One region of the Paenibacillus wuxiensis genome, then DNA from elsewhere that is predicted to be linked to it. Evidence: riboswitches for the same ligand, from Rfam matches in the RefSeq annotation. Region 1 holds a riboswitch; each other region holds the start of a gene.
The links. Region 1 has a riboswitch for cyclic di-AMP ahead of ABN764_RS22965 (TrkH family potassium uptake protein). Riboswitches for the same ligand answer to the same signal wherever they lie in the genome.
Positions count from the first base shown of each region.

Region 1 (4,192 bases):
TTCGCGAGCGCATATACAATCCCAATTGGAGAAAGGAAGTACACAAGACCGATTAGGAAACCGACTATTGTTCCATCAAGCATGAATGACAGGGACATTAAGAAGTTGTCGAGCATAAGGTGAGCGAACATGGCCGTCCACCAGCCATGCTTCAGCATAATGAACAGGAAGAACATGCCGATAAACAGGAGCTCTACCGGACGAGAGTAATACGGATAGATCGGATAGGTGACATGTCCGAACGCCCATACAAGGGTAGGGATAATCCCGGCTAACCATGGGTTGCGGAACAATCGGTTCAGCAGTCCAACCCCGAACAAGCGGTATATCCCTTCCTCCGAAATAGCTGCAACCCAAGCTAGAAGAGGGAACAGTGGTGCAATTCGCAGGTTGAGCGGAGATTGTGAGGCATCGGTCGATGACCACGCATGAAACCCTGATTCCAAAATGAAAAATATAACCGTTTGCATGCCGAGCAATACGCCTGTGTACGCGATTCCGATCCATAATGCTTGTATGAGCTTGCCGCCAAATGCGCGATCACTCCAGGTAGGCAGAACATCTCTGTACGCAGACAACTCCCATGCTCGCTTTCCCGCATGGAGAGAGAAGTAGAGGATAACGCCTTGAATTACTGTAATTGCGCCTTGAATGGCAAAGGACAGCCCCATATTCACCGAGTCCACAGGGGTACGGAGTTCCAGAGCGAAGAGACCCGGAAGCACGTTCCATAGATGCAGCAGAGAAATTCCGCATGAGACGGCAGTAAGGGCGAACAATGTCTTCGATCCGAACTTCAGGCCATGACGGTAGACGATGCAAGCGATCAGTGAACATGCACTTAGTAGGATCGTCATCCACATATAGCCGATATTGTAAATGGACGATGCAGTCTTCGTTTGATGCAGTTCTTCAGCTAGATAGCTGTTCGGGATAACCCAGTAGGGCTTCAGCATGACAATGCGATCTTGGGAGAAGACGGCCTTCACGTTCAATGCGGCTTCACCAAGCCGTGCTTCAGGCACGTTATACTCTACCGTGTCTAGCTCCGCCGATGATGCGATTAGTTTTAATTGGGTAGGATTCCATCCCATGTGCTTCAAGAGTGTATCAGCAAGCTTCTTGCGGTTCACTGGACCCAAGGCAGTCTCCGCATCTTCTGCTGACGCCATATCCACATGATTTCCCGTAACCCCGCTAATGTCGGAGGTGATAGGAGGCTTTTCCTCCCATTCGAATCCAATAATACGACCGCTTGTCATGTGAACGTCAATGCGCATGACACCGGATTTTCCAGCCCGATTCATATTCAATAATACCTGAAAAGTATCATAGGGACTGGATGGTTCCCATTTCTGAAATGAAGCGGTCAGCTTCTCCTTGCTCATGTAGCCGGAAACCGTTGATTGACTGCGATAAATGACGGTTGGAGCAGTATCTTCTTCAGGTGTAATTGAAATATGGAACTGTTTTAAGTCCTGTACAAATGTGAGTGCCTTTTGCGCTGCTTTCTCTTTGGTTAAGATGGATTGGCTGGCTGCTGATTCCATCATGGCTTCTGTCTGCTGAAAGGGAATGAATACCTGAACAATGAGGAATAATAGAAATCCGGCCACAGAAGAAAGAAGAAGCGGCTTGGATACATAGGACATGTTGGAACCTCCATTCCATCACACATTTAGCGTATGGTTGCTTATTTGTTCATTTTATCCACTTCAACTTTGTAAAGTCCAGCAGAGAAAATGAAGAAACACCTAGCGAAAATGAGTGTTTTGAATACAATTGAAGAAAATGGGGGATTGTAAGCGCTATTTCTTCAAGTTTTTCGTCTTATTCTGGTTAATTTGTTCATTCCTTGACTTTGTATGCTGCAGGGGAAACGTATATAATCTCGTTATGAATTGCATACAAGCCGAGTTTCGTGAATGAACGAAAGCGGGGGACCCGATAAATGGGGTGAATATCGCAGTTGTGGATGCATAGAATCCACTTGCGATTAGGGCAGCCTGAACGTGCCCGAATCCGACAGCTAACCTCGTAGGCATGTACGTCAGGATACCAGCGATAGCATTGGATTTCCAGTGCTTTTTTTCGTGGGGAAAAAAAGAGGTGACTCCCGTGGAGGGAACAAAAAAGGCCATTCGATTTAATCTGACACCACCGCGAATTCTGGTTGTAGGGTTTGCAGCAATTGTATTATTGGGCGCATTTCTACTCATGCTTCCGATATCAAATGCGGATGGGATTCCGCTGCCATTCCTCGATGCTTTGTTCACGTCAACGTCAGCAACTTGTGTGACGGGGCTCATTGTGGTGGATACGGGCACTCATTTTACCGTATTCGGGCAGGTGGTCATCATGCTGCTTATTCAAATTGGTGGGCTTGGATTCATGACAATGGCAACGCTGTTTGCATTAGCACTGAAGAAGAAGATATCGCTGAAGGAAAGGCTTATATTGCAAGAAGCGCTTAATCAGGGCAGCATGGAAGGCATCGTGCGCCTTATCCGTAAAGTGATCTTGTTCGCGGTATGTATCGAGGGGACGGCAGCTGTACTGTTCTCCGTGCGATGGGCATTTGATCTTCCGCTAGGCAAGGCCATTTATTTCGGTATCTTCCATGCTGTTTCTTTTTTCAATAACGCAGGCTTTGATTTATTCGGCTCTGTCAGTGGGCCGTTTTCGAGCTTAACCAGCTATGTCGGAGACCCTATTATTAACCTGGTATCGATGCTGCTTATTATCCTTGGCGGGATTGGATTTATCGTCTTGTCCGATTTGGTGGAATATAAGCGTACTCGCAAGTTGTCTCTGCATACGAAGATCGTGTTAACGATGACGGGATTGCTCATTGTAATCGGAACGGTCGTTATATTTATATTTGAATTTACCAATACACGCACGTTAGGCAGTTTGAATGGTTGGGAGAAGTTCTGGGCATCCCTGTTCCAATCTGTCAGCCCGCGTACCGCTGGAGCGAATACGATTGACATCGGAGCCATGCGCCAAGCCTCGCAATTTTTTATGGTTCTTTTGATGTTCATCGGGGCATCACCAGGATCCACTGGTGGTGGTATTAAGACGACGACGTTCGCCATTCTCATTGGAGCTGTATTTGCTATGATTCGCGGGAAAGAAGATATCGTCATTTACCGGTATCGACTCGCCAAGGATCGTATCTTCAAAGCAGTTACGCTAACGTTGCTGTCATTGTTCTTGGTCATTATCGTATCGATGATATTGTCGACAACAGAAGATCATAGCTTCCTGATGATATTATTCGATACAACATCGGCCTTCGGAACGGTAGGGCTATCAATGGGATTGACGGCGGATTTATCAGATATCGGAAAAGTGCTGCTGAGCCTGACGATGTTTGCAGGCCGTCTTGGGCCATTAACGTTGGCTTATGCGTTAGGCCCGAAAAATGAGCGGGAATTATACCGACACCCAGAAGGGAAAATAACGATAGGATAAGCAAGTTAGATTGTAACGGACGAAGGAGTATACAGGGATATGGAGTTGCAGCAGTTTGCAGTGATCGGGATGGGCCGTTTCGGTTCGAGTCTCGCGAAGGAGCTGGTCAAGCTCGGACATCAGGTGCTAGGCATTGATAAAGATGAGGAAGTAATTGGGGATGTTATGGGCTTCGTAACCCATGCAGTTGTAGCGGACGCATCAGATGAAGAGGTGCTGCGCTCACTCGGCATACGTAACTTCGATTGCGCGATCGTAGCCATTGGTGACGATATTCAGACGAGCATTCTGGTCAGTATTCAGATGAAGGAACTTGGCGTGAAGAAGGTTGTCGCCAAAGCACTTTCCGAATTGCATGGACGTGTTCTGGAGCGGATCGGTGTGGACAGGGTTATTTACCCGGAGCGGGATATGGGCATTCGCGTAGCTCATCAACTTGTATCACCGAACTTGCTGGATTACATTGAATTGTCCAAGGAATATACCATTGCAGAGCTGAGCGTGCCTGGCTGCATGCAAGGCATGGCGCTCAAGGATGTGAATCCAAGAGCTAAGTTCGGGTGCAGCATCGTGGCCCTGAATAAGCCGAAAGGTATGATTATTGCACCATCAGCCGAAGATGTGCTTGATGAGAAAGATATTATGGTTATGATTGGTACGAATACGCAAATCGAAGATTTTGAAGAAGCATTTATGTTGAAGGGGAACGATAGAA
Region 1 covers NZ_JBEFZI010000010.1:139,066-143,257, forward strand. The annotation lists gene ABN764_RS22960 (CPBP family intramembrane glutamic endopeptidase) at 1-1,652, opposite strand, end outside; cyclic di-AMP (ydaO/yuaA leader) riboswitch at 1,901-2,059, shown strand; gene ABN764_RS22965 (TrkH family potassium uptake protein) at 2,119-3,477, shown strand; gene ABN764_RS22970 (potassium channel family protein) at 3,517-4,192, shown strand, end outside.

Region 2 (4,192 bases), on a different contig from region 1:
CACAAGTATGCTCCTTTTTTCACGAGTAAGGACAGTCTGCATCCTTCTCACGTTTATTGAGATGTGCAGATTCCTGCTCGTAAGAAAAGCCCACATTCACAACCTTATGGATTGCTGCCTATATGGCCTATGCATAAGCTTTTCTCACCTTTACACTTCTACTATGCATGTTCTGGTTGACATCCCACTGTGACCCATGTCACATTAGCGTATGAATTGTGACAATGGTTTCGCAAATTTTCAGAATATTAGCAAGAAGTTACAAGTGAACATCCTAACAATTATAGTCGATGAGATTATTTCCCTACCGTACTAGGTAAGTGGAAGGGCATATTTCTACCACCCCAAGGACATAACAAGAACATTGAACTGTTTATGGAATGGGGGAATGGCGCTATGCAACATTGTCGAATCTGCTTATCTGTACTATCCCTTTGTTTGCTCTGTATTACTGGCTGCTTCCATCGTTCGCAGGAAGCAACGCCTCCCATACCCAATCTTCCACCAAGCAAGCCAAATCAGTCGGAATCGATCCATTCATCAGCAGACAGTCTGTGGAGACAAGATCGCACTCATCCAGTACCACGTATCTTCAAGGCAGACTCTGTGAACATGCATTCCCCACATGCTAAGGAGAAGCAAGAGAATGCAGCTTCATCGGATCATCTTGAGATGCCTAAATTCACCATATCAGCTGAGCATAAAGAGCGTGATAATCAGAAAAGTCAGAAGAGACTGGAGTCGCAGCAGGCAGAGTCAGAATCTGGCCAGCAGAAACAGCGTTCTTCCTCTTTGAATGAACGCCAGCACAAGTGGCAGAAATCAACCCCGTCGCAATCTGCGGCGCAAGCTTCACAATCATCCCGCTCCAGTATGCATAAGATGAAGAAACAGCATCTCACGATTGCGGAACTGCGGTTGAAGTACCCACATATCTTTAAATTGAATGCGAAGCAGCGTCATGGAGAACGACAAGTTGCGCTCACCTTCGATGACGCACCGGATAACCGCATTACGCCGCTTGTATTGGATATATTGAAGGAGCACAATATCCGAGCCACTTTCTTTCTTGTTGGCTCTCGTGCCAAGGCTTATCCAGGACTCGTCGAGCGGATGGTGCGCGAGGGGCATGTGATCGGTAATCATTCGTACAATCATCCGTTGCTGACAAAGCTGACGCTTCCAGCTTTTGAACACCAGGTGAAGGATACTGAACGCATTATCGAGCAGTCTACCGGATATAAGCCTCGATACTTCCGTCCGCCATATGGAGAAATCAACGAAGAGCAATTGCGCTGGGCAGGAGATAATGGATACATGGTCGTCAATTGGGATGTAGATACAAACGATTGGCGTGGATTAACCGCTTCACGTATTTTGCAAAATGTGATGCGTGGGGTACGCCCAGGTTCCATCGTATTGCAGCATGCCAGCGGAAGCACACAAAATGGATATCTGCATGGAACCGTGAAAGCACTCCCATCGATTATTCAGCAGTTAAGGGAGCGGAAATATGAGTTCGTCACCCTGCCTGATCTGCTCCAAGATCAGAAGGAAAAGAAGGAATAAGTAAACAAGCCCCGCCATAATGGCGAGGCTTGTTGTTCAATTGCTATTGTAAGTATTCATCTACATCTATATATAATAGTAGATATTATTTCAACACGTATACTTTAACGTCTTGCACGCCGAATGTGTTGCCTGTCTTCTTGCTTACCGGTACAAATATGTCAACCTTTTTCCCCTTGATTGCACCGCCTGTATCCGTAGCTACAGCAACCATACCGCCTGTCGGCAAGTGTTTGAAATCATATCCCGTAATATACAATTTCGTACCAAGCGGAATCACTTTTGGATCGACCGCAACTGTACCTAGTTTCAATGCATTACCCAAAGCATCTACTGCGCCCCATTTGCCGTTTTCACTCGGATGAGCGGTATAGGCTGTAGCACGCATGCTTATCGTTTTCTTGTATGTCGCTGTACGTCCAGAGGACAATTGAACTACATTTTTAGGAGCAGCTTGTTGTACTGCTGCTTTCTGATTATTCGAAGCCGTTTTGACTGCCTGTTCGTCATTTTTTGCTACACCCAAAGCATTATTGACTGGCATCCCTTCCAATACCGACTTTTGAACAACAGGGCTTGGAAGTTCGATGGAGAGTCCACCATACAAATTTTTCGGATTAATTGTCGGGTTTGCCGACAATACGGATTCAACACTCATGTTGTAATTCTTAGCAATTGAATAGAACGTTTCTCCTTCTTTTACCGTATAGGGCTCAGCCTGTGCCGGCAAAATTTGAAGAATGGACGCAAGTCCAAGTAATGCTGCTGTAATCGTTAGTGTAATTCTTTTACGCATATGTTTTGTTTTCCTCCTGTGCATTAGCCTGCGGGGTTAGTTGTCGGATTCGGGTCAAGGAGTTCCCCTACGCCATTCCAAGTTGCGGAATAAGCGATTCACCCCAAGGTGTTCTCGTAATATCGAACACCGGTCAATAGTCCCCCGTACGGGTGTGTCGTTTCGGCTCGGATTGCATCATATCACAATTTTGTAACCTGTGCGCAGGAATATGATGGTAAGTCTCTGGAACCCGCGCCCCCCAATGGATTGAAGCTTCAAACTTTTTTTATTTCATAACAAATTTGTAATCAGAGATGACATTTTTGTAATCTTTCTGTTTCTATCATAGCACATATTTCAGATTTGTAAACGAAAACGCTTACATAATACAGCAAAACAACAATAGGCACCCCCTAAGGATGCCTATTCGAATACCTATATATTTACAATACCTCTTTACAATACTCTACTTAGAAAATCCTGCGTTCTAGCATGCTTAGGATGGTTAAATAATTGGTCTGGAGAACCTTCCTCCACAATATTGCCGCCATCCATAAACAAAATACGATCGCCCACTTCACGTGCGAAGTTCATCTCATGAGTTACGATTACCATCGTCATTCCTTCTCCGGCGAGTGATTTCATGACCTCAAGCACTTCGCCGACCATCTCTGGATCAAGCGCTGATGTCGGCTCATCGAACAGCATCACATGCGGCTGCATAGCAAGTGCTCGCGCAATCGCGATACGCTGCTTCTGTCCACCGGACAATTGTCTAGGGAATGCCTTGGCCTTATCCGCCAATCCAACCTTGCCAAGCAGCTCCATTGCTAGTTTATTTGCTTCAGCCTCTGGCACATGTTTCACCTTTATTGGAGCAAGGGTAATATTTTGCAGCACGGTCATATGGGGAAATAGGTTGAACGATTGGAATACCATCCCCATTTTTTCACGTGTTTTGTTAATGTTGTGCGACTTGTCAGTGATGCACTGATCCTCGAAACGGATATCCCCTTGTGTCGGAGTTTCCAGCAAATTAATGCAACGAAGGAGAGTACTCTTTCCGGATCCGCTAGGGCCTATGACTACAACCACTTCACCACGATCAATAGAGACATTTACCCCTTTTAAAATCTCCAATCTATCATACGATTTATGCAAATTTTGAATTTTAATCATGCTCGCTCAACTTCCTTTCCAAACGTGCCACCACTTTCGATAAAGTGAAGGTTAGAATGAGATAGATACACGCTGCTCCAATCAGTGGTCCCATCGCTGAATAAATTTTGGCACGAACGATATTCGTCTCAAACATCAAGTCTGCAATCCCGATGGTGCTGACAATTGAAGTCTCCTTAATAATCGTAATAAATTCGTTGCCTATCGCCGGAATAACATTGCGGAACGCTTGTGGAAGTACGATCAAGCGCATCCCCATTGATTTTGACATTCCGAGAGAACGAGCTGCTTCCAATTGACCGTGGTCGATCGATTGTATGCCGGCACGGAAGATTTCAGCCAAATACGCACCACTATTTAAGGATAGAGCAATCGCTCCAGATGTTAGTGCACTAAATTCTACGCCATACTCTGCAAGTCCATAATGAATAATGAATAATTGTACAAGCAGCGGTGTTCCACGGAACACCTCGATATAGGTGACAGCAAACCATTTAAGCGGCTTTATTTTAGACATCCGCATCAAGACAATGGCCACTCCCAATAGTAATCCGAATAGAACGGATATCGCGGATAGCAGTACGGTTATGCCAGCACCGGATACAAATCCTAATTTATACGTCCATAACATGTCGAACCAATCGAACATGACAAACTTCCCCTTCC
Region 2 covers NZ_JBEFZI010000001.1:631,761-635,952, reverse strand. The annotation lists gene ABN764_RS02890 (dihydroorotate dehydrogenase electron transfer subunit) at 1-3, opposite strand, end outside; gene ABN764_RS02885 (polysaccharide deacetylase family protein) at 397-1,569, shown strand; gene ABN764_RS02880 (3D domain-containing protein) at 1,655-2,365, opposite strand; cyclic di-AMP (ydaO/yuaA leader) riboswitch at 2,375-2,543, opposite strand; gene ABN764_RS02875 (amino acid ABC transporter ATP-binding protein) at 2,804-3,526, opposite strand; gene ABN764_RS02870 (amino acid ABC transporter permease) at 3,519-4,175, opposite strand.
Region 2: it holds a riboswitch for cyclic di-AMP, as region 1 does, so the genes downstream of both, ABN764_RS02880 (3D domain-containing protein) here and ABN764_RS22965 (TrkH family potassium uptake protein) in region 1, are expected to answer to the same signal.

Region 3 (4,192 bases), on a different contig from region 1:
TGCGCCAACTCGTAACTGAAATGAAGATCGTCAAGCTTGCAGAGGAATATGAGCATGGAAGGCAGCTATGCGCTGCCGCAGGAATTGAGCTGGAATTTCAGGAACGCAGCGAGGGAATTAGCCCTTCAGCAGCAGCCCCAAGCATTGTGGGCCGATTGCCATTATCAGCATTGCAGGAGACGATTCTCGCCATGTGCTTCCGGGAGACCTTAACGAATGTCGTCAGGCACAGCCGGGCGAAGCATTGCTCGGTTCGGGTTGAGGTGGGAGAGGCAAGGGTTCGATTGGAGATTGCAGATGATGGCATCGGAATTGATGAGCACCAGCTTAAGCAATCAAGTGGGACAGGCATGGCCGGACTGAAACAGCGGCTTCAGCTTGTGGACGGGACGCTTGCTATAGAGTCTGGTGCCCACAAGGGAACGGCATTATCGTTAGTCATTCCGCGTGTAATCCGCGATGGGAAGGGGAAAGGTTCATCATGATTCGAGTTATATTGGGAGAGGACCAACAGATGCTGCGAAGTGCACTCGCCACCTTGTTGTCTCTTGAGGATGATATCGAAGTGATTGGTCAGGCCGAGAATGGCAGTGTAGCGCTGTCGCTTATAGAGGTACTTCAGCCGGATATCGCGGTACTGGATATCGAGATGCCACTTATGACGGGGCTGGATGTCGCGGATGCAGTCAAGAAGAAGGGGCTGGACTGTCGGATTATTATGCTGACGACCTTTGCTCGCTCAGGCTATCTCCAGCGTGCAATGGCATCCAGTGTAGGCGGTTATTTACTCAAGGACAGTCCAAGCGACGAGTTGTCAGATGCCATTCGCCAGGTATATGCAGGCAAGCGGGTGATGAGTCCCGAATTAACGTTGGCTGCGTGGGAAGACCCTTGTCCGTTGTCCCCGAGGGAGAAGGAAGTGCTGTTGCTTGCTGAGAATGGACTGTCCATGCAGGATATTAGCGCCAAATTGTTCTTATCCTATGGAACGGTGCGCAACTATATGTCGGATGCGATTAGCAAAGTAGGAGCGGGTACGCGAATTGAGGCGATTCGAACTGCCAGGGAGAAGGGCTGGCTGGATTAAGAACTGCTGCTGGAATATATGCAGAAGATACTTGATGGAGAATTGTCGGCTCAATTAGCATCCAGAATATAAATGGGTAAGTGCTTCACTAAGTGAATATTTAGCTTATTTTCAGTTTCATTTCAGGAATTACGAACATACTATAGCCATCCCTTACATAAGGAGGTGGAACCTATGAAACGCAATTCAACCGTAGCAGCGTGGACGTGCCTAATGCTTCTCTTGATGGCTTCACCTGCAGCAGCGCAAAGCAGAACTGCGCTAGATGCTGCGGCAGATAAGAGCAGAGAGCAAGCTGCTGTACGAGTGGTCACTTCATCTCAGGCTGTACAGCCGAATCAGCAGAGCATGGAGACGGATAAACAATTAGAACAAGTACAGGCACAAATGAAGGAGCTTCGTGCAGAAATGAAGCAGCTGCGCGAGAAGAAGCTTCAATTGCTAGCTAAGAAACACGGAATTTCGACAGAAGGCAAGAGCAACAAGCAAATTCACCAGGAATTACGCGAGAAATTAGGCATAAAAGGACGACTGTTCCACGAGAAACATCACATTAATGGGAAGCATGTCGAGGATCGTCAGACTCAGCTTCAGCACGAGGAAGAAAAGCATCGAGCAGAGGCGGATGGGCTCACACCAGAAGAGATTAAGGCGAAATTCCAAGAATTGAATGGGTCAGTTAAGTAAATCAGAAGCGTCTATGCGAAAATAGTGAATATCCAGACAAGATATCGGGACATGCGCACAAGCGCATGTCCTTGTGTCGTTAATGGCGATGAGAATGGTTGAAACCGAAAAAGAAATATTTCGTAAAGATAGATAAAAGCACGAATCGTTGACATGCAGAGATGCATAGGATAAAGAAGTTGGATTTGCGCGGATAATGAGGGTAACATGAAACAACCCGACGAAAAGGCGCGTAGCGCTTCTCATCGGGTTATGTAGTCGTTCATATCATTATAAGAGTGCAGTAAACAATCAAACTATTGATATTATTGATTTTCAGTAGCGATAGACGAGAAGTCATTCTCGCTCATTACACGACGTGCACCTACATAGCGCTTCTCGTAGTAGTCCATGCTAAGGCTGTCGATGCGCGTACCCTTGCTTGTCGAAGCGTGTGCGAATTTGTTGTCGCCTACGTAAATGCCGACATGCGATACACCGTTGCCGCCGCTTGTGTCAAAGAAGACCAGGTCTCCTGGACGAAGCTCGTCTTTGCTAACTTTCTCACCAGCGTCAAATTGCGACGAAGATGTGCGAGGAAGATCAATTTCGAACTTGTCGAACACGTACTTCGTAAATCCGGAGCAGTCAAAGCCTTTCGTTGTTGTACCACCATACTTGTACGAAATGCCAAGCAAACCGTCAATCGTGTTGTCCATTTTGGATGCTGCGAATGTGCTGCCTGCACTGAACGAAGTAAACAGAACGCTCAGTCCGAGCACCGCTGTAACTAGCTTCTTCTTCAAAGGGAAGGCTCCTTCCGTGCCTGCGAGGTTAGCTGGAGGGTTCGGTTGAAGGACCCCTATGATCCCTGTGTTACAAGATCAATTCACCCGTAAAAACTGGTTCCCCCGCTTTCCGGTCCGCCCGGAAACTCGGCATTCTGGTTTTTGGAATATGTATTGCTGCGTGCGATAGTAACAATTTTGCAAGAGTTAGTGCCGCTTTCATGACAAAGTTGTAATAAATCTAGACTTATTGTAACAGACGGAAATTCCTTTGACAAATATTTTTTGTCCTTGACACGAAAAAAACTTGTCAGATCAGCGTTTTTTTCGCTGATAGACAAGTTTTTTAATTCATTTTGTTAGGTTACGCTACTTCAATATCATCGTAACCCTTTGTAACTTTGTAACTTTGTAACTTTATAACTCTGTAACTAAATTGCGCTCAATCAGAACCCCCATTATTTCATCTGTTGCTCTGCTTCCTGCCAGACAGCGTGGCGTGCAGACAATCCCCACATTTTGAGTATAGTCATAATGGCAGGCAATGCCTGTTGAATAATGAGTGCGGTAATTCCGGTGAACACGGCCGCCGCCGTTGTGGACAATATGCCTACGCCAATCGTGATACCAATAAAGAGAAGTGACAATCCTAGAATGGGAAGCAAGCGACGAGTTCCGGCTGTCACAGATCGAATTAACGGTGTTTCTGAGGCAGCGCCGAAGTTAAGGAATAAGAACAATTGATGAACAAGCCAGCCGCCAATGAACCAAGCGATTACAAACGGTGCCACTGCCACGAGTAAGGAAGACAGAGAAGCCGATGTGGACAGGGCATGGGCCGCATAAGGAACGAACCATATAGCGGGTGCGATAATGAGCAGTGTCTCGAGTAGATAGAGGACAAGCATTGGCTTCCAAGCGAGCTTGATACCTTGGAAAAAGGCAAGCCCCTGCTGCTTGGGCCGTGACATAGCATGGAATACACCCGCGTGAATGAAGGGGGTAAGCAGCATATGGACGGCAACGAATCCGAGGATAGCCCATAAGTAAGGGAAGTAGTCATTCGTCTTCATTAGATAGAACTGGCTTTCGGTCAGAAAGAGCTGCCTGCTCATCTCGGTAGGTGCTGGATCTGGGTAACGGCGCAGGATAGGTGTTACCACTCCATCGACGAAGCGATAGAGGAAGAACCCCCATAACAGTTGGTACAAGAATAGAATGACCCATATATAGATGTGCTCTTTGCACCAATTCCAGCCTGAACGCACATAAGCCTTCACACTATCACCACCCCAAAATGTTCGTAACAGCTTCGATTACCTTGATGACGGATAAATTAACTCGTGTACGGACAGGTTCATCGACATGAGCACGCATATAATTATTGATGTGCTTGTTCTCAACGACAATCGAATATAGAGGATCAACCATGACCCAGCTGAGCGGCGCTTTATGGGTGACGGTATATTGGATGCGGTCTCCCTCTCCATTCCATCCCTTGCGAGTCGTCGTGCCATCCGAGAATCCAAATACGATCGGAATGGATGGATAATTGGCACCGAGCTTGCGGATATAGACAGTCGCTTCATATTGGGTAGACCCATTCGATTCAATCGTACGTGAATCAATGTTCTCCACGGCGAAGTCTGCC
Region 3 covers NZ_JBEFZI010000017.1:39,903-44,094, reverse strand. The annotation lists gene ABN764_RS27625 (sensor histidine kinase) at 1-485, shown strand, start outside; gene ABN764_RS27620 (response regulator transcription factor) at 482-1,087, shown strand; gene ABN764_RS27615 (serine protease) at 1,262-1,774, shown strand; gene ABN764_RS27610 (C40 family peptidase) at 2,080-2,559, opposite strand; cyclic di-AMP (ydaO/yuaA leader) riboswitch at 2,563-2,704, opposite strand; gene ABN764_RS27605 (hypothetical protein) at 3,000-3,821, opposite strand; gene ABN764_RS27600 (M1 family metallopeptidase) at 3,826-4,192, opposite strand, start outside.
Region 3: it holds a riboswitch for cyclic di-AMP, as region 1 does, so the genes downstream of both, ABN764_RS27610 (C40 family peptidase) here and ABN764_RS22965 (TrkH family potassium uptake protein) in region 1, are expected to answer to the same signal.

Region 4 (4,192 bases), on a different contig from region 1:
TCGGATATTGTACGTTCCATTAGCGGCATTCGCCGTGGAAAACACTATATCTATTTCCCAATGGACAAGCTTCTGGAAGTCTCGAATCACCTTACGGAAGATACAAGGCGTATGTTTATACGCCGCAATCATTAGATCGATTTACAAGAAAGAAAAAGGGGCGCATAAACGTGTTATTTGATACACATACGCATTTAGACAGCAGCAATTTTGACGAGGATCGCGATCAGGTTATCGCACGGGCCATTGAACAAGGGGTGACCCGTATGGTTAACATCGGGTTCAATCGAGAGACGATCCCGACGACGATGGCGTTGGCAGAGAAATATGATTTTATCTATGCAGCCGTGGGCTGGCATCCGGTAGATGCGATAACGATGAAGCCGGAGGATATAGACTGGATCGCCAAGCTAACGGAGCATGAAAAGGTTGTGGCGATTGGCGAGATCGGACTGGACTATCACTGGGATACGTCTCCGAAGGATGTTCAGCACCGTGTATTCCGCGAGCAAATTGGGTTGGCGCGAGAATTGAAGATGCCGATCATTATTCATAATCGTGAAGCGCACGAAGATGTAATCCGCATCTTGCGCGAGGAGAAGGCTCACGAAGTAGGGGGCATCATGCACTCCTTCTCAGGTAGCTGGGAAACAGCGAAGATGTGCCTGGATATGGGCTTCTACCTTTCATTTGGAGGACCTGTTACTTTCAAAAATGCAAAACAGCCGAAAGAAGTACTTGTTAAGGTTCCGAATGATCGACTGCTTGTGGAGACGGATTCTCCCTATTTGACTCCTCATCCGTTCCGAGGCAAGCGCAATGAGTCCGCATATGTTCGTCTTGTTGCAGAGGTTGCAGCAGAGCTGAAAGGTATGGAATTTGAAGAATTTTGCAGAATGACGACTCAAAATGCAATGACATGTTTTGACATCGCGTGAAAACGGGCCAAAAACAAGTGAAAAAAAGACATTGGCCATAAAATAAGTGGATTTCATTATGAAAAACGGATTTAGTTACATTTTTTTAACCATTTTTCGCGAAAAACGGAATTGCTACTGTCTTTACAAGAAGATTGCAAACACGATATGATTTCTCACAGATGTTATTACACAATTCAATATTGTTCCAACTAATTCAGTATCGCTTAATCTCCATGAAGTGGAGAGCGGGGGAACCAGAGTGTGAACGACATGACATGAGTACATGTTCAATCACACGGATTAATTCCTTGGGGTGAATTAGGGACGACCGAGCCATGAGCCGGTTGGTTCCGATAGGGCGACTCTCAAGCCCGAACCCGACAGCTAACCTCGTCAGCGTACCGAGAGAGGGTTCCTCGCGTCCTGCACTGTTGACGTTTGGGTTTCTATTACGGAAGCCGCGAAAGAGTCTCCTCTTACGAAGGGCTTCTTTTGTTTACTCTCAAACATTCTTTTTTTGAATAATGAGAATAAAGACGTCATAGGGTGTAAGAAATAGGAGGTGGGAGCAGCCAATACTGAAACGTTGGTACGGAGATTTCGGCATTGTCTTGAACGATTACATGCTCGTTTATGGCAAGTGAAGTCTCTCGTAAACATTCTTGAAATAGTCGCGTCAGATGGAATCATGCAGAGCACTCGACGGCGGGACTATGTAAGGAGGACCGAGAAATGGGACAGATCGTGAACAACGAAACCCATGAACCCCGATCATCCAGCATGTCACTCGCATTGCGATGGAAGCATGAAAATGTGCGTGTTATCACCGTTATTGCAGCTGTAGCAATCGTGATCACATTAATAGCAGTCTTGACTTGGTATAATGTAACGAAGAAGACAGTGGCTGTGCTCGTTGATGGACAAGAGCGTTCAGTCGAAACTCGCCTAGATACGCTTCGCAATGTTTTGGATGAGCATGCGATAGCGCTTGGGGCATACGATGTAGTATCGAAGCCGCTTGATGCAGAAATTGCTGATGGAGATCGAGTTATTATTGAACGCGCTTTGCCTATCCAAATTACAGCGGATGGGAAGAAAGAAACACAATTTACGACGAAGAAGTCGGTGCATGATGCACTGAGTTCGCTGCAAATCCAAGTGAACCCTGAAGATAAGGTATTCCCTTCTAAGCGTGCCTCTATTTCGAAGAACATGGATATTCGTATCGTCCGTGTCAGCAAGAAGATGGAAGAGCGTAAAGTGAAGGTTCCTTATCAAGTGGTGAAGCAGGCAGATGCTACTCTCCTTAAGGGGAAGACCAAGACGGTTCAAGATGGAAAAGAAGGCTTGGTTGTCCAGAAAGTACAGAAAACGTACGAGGATGGTAAGCTCGTATATGCGCAGATGGTCGACAAATCCGTTCATACAAAACAAGTGAATCAAGTGATAGCCTATGGAACGAAGAAGGAACCGGAAGTTGCTGTTCTGTCAGTGAACGCGCAGGAAGACGATTCTGACAATGTTTCCAGTGGCGACAAAGATTTTAACTATAAAAAAGTGCTGAAGAACGTTCAACTGACGGCGTATACGGAATCTGAGGGATCGGCTGGTGCGAAGACGGCATCTGGCGCAATAGTATCAGAAGGTCGTACTATCGCGGTTGATCCGAAGGTCATTCCGCTCGGCTGGTGGGTATATATCGAAGGGATTGGATTCAGACGTGCTGAAGATACAGGTGGCGCGGTCAAGGGGAAAATTATCGATGTATACTTCGACAGCAAGAAGGCGGTCAGCAAATTCGGACGCAAGAAGGGGTACACCGTATACGTGGTTGGCCCAGTCAAGCCGGAATCGAACTAACGCACAAGGTATGCAGCCATGTGTAATTAGGATATAGTAATGAATAATGATTTATGTCATGCTAAGAAGAGGGGACACCCTCTTCTTTTGTTGTTTATTTATGAATGGAGAGCATGAGAAGGATGCGGAATTAGGAAGCAGCCTTGTGGTGAGAGGAGCAAGCATATTGATACGTGAAGTGATAGTTGTAGAAGGCAAAGATGATACCGTTGCCATTCACCGTGCCGTTGAGGCGGATACAATTGAGACAGGTGGATCGGCGATTAATGATACAACGATAAAACGCATCGCATTGGCCCAAGAGCGTCGAGGGGTTATTATTTTCACGGATCCAGATCATGCGGGAGAGAAAATTCGGAAGACGATAGCAGAACGTGTACCTGGGTGCAAGCACGCTTTCCTGCCTAGACATGAGGCGATAGCCAAAGGGGATCTTGGTGTGGAGAATGCAAAGCCAGAAGCGATTCGCCGTGCCTTAGAGCAGGTTCGCTCGGAGATGCCAAGCATGACGTCAGAGCTGACGTGGACGGATCTCGTCGAAGCGGGATTAACGACGCATGCAGGCTCTGCAGAACGCAGACGGCAGTTAGGTGAAATATTGGGCATTGGATACTGCAACGCGAAGCAGATGCTCAAGCGCTGCGGTGTGTTTCAGATCGGACGAGAGGAATTTGAGAACGCCTTGCGGAAGCTGAACCAATTCGAGCAGGAACAATGTGCAGAAGGAGAATAGATGGAATGACGCAGACGAGAATAGATATTGCAACACCGAACCGCACGAAAGACATTATACGCAAGCATGGGTTTTCATTTAAGAAAAGCTTAGGACAGAACTTCCTAATTGATATGAACATTTTGCGCCGTATTGTGGATGCTGCAGAGCTGGATGATGTGACAGGTGCCCTGGAGATTGGGCCTGGGATTGGTGCGCTTACGGAGCAGCTCGCTAAGCGCGCTCGTCGTGTAACAGCAGTCGAGATCGATCAGCGCTTGCTTCCGATATTAGGGGAAGTGCTGGAGCCTTATGAACATGTCCATGTTGTACATGGGGATGTATTGAAGGTGGATTTGCATGAATTGTTCCGCGAACAGTTCCAGGATGTCGATCGGGTAAGTGTTGTGGCTAACTTGCCGTATTATGTGACGACCCCGATTATGATGAAGCTTCTGGAGGAGCGTCTGCCGCTCAAGAACATCGTCGTCATGATTCAGAAGGAAGTTGCAGAGCGAATGGCAGCGAAGCCAGGAGGCAAGGATTACGGCAGCTTAAGTGTGGCTGTTCAATATTTTGCAGAGCCGGAGCTTGTATGCACCGTGCCGCATACGGTGTTCATCCCGCAGCCAAATGTAGAGTCTGCAGTAATCCGTCTACGTGTGAGACAGACTCCACCTGTGCAGGTGAAGGATGAGCC
Region 4 covers NZ_JBEFZI010000020.1:10,792-14,983, forward strand. The annotation lists gene ABN764_RS28755 (HD domain-containing protein) at 1-135, shown strand, start outside; gene ABN764_RS28760 (TatD family hydrolase) at 171-938, shown strand; cyclic di-AMP (ydaO/yuaA leader) riboswitch at 1,132-1,335, shown strand; gene ABN764_RS28765 (resuscitation-promoting factor) at 1,653-2,780, shown strand; gene rnmV (ribonuclease M5) at 2,947-3,513, shown strand; gene rsmA (16S rRNA (adenine(1518)-N(6)/adenine(1519)-N(6))-dimethyltransferase RsmA) at 3,519-4,192, shown strand, end outside.
Region 4: it holds a riboswitch for cyclic di-AMP, as region 1 does, so the genes downstream of both, ABN764_RS28765 (resuscitation-promoting factor) here and ABN764_RS22965 (TrkH family potassium uptake protein) in region 1, are expected to answer to the same signal.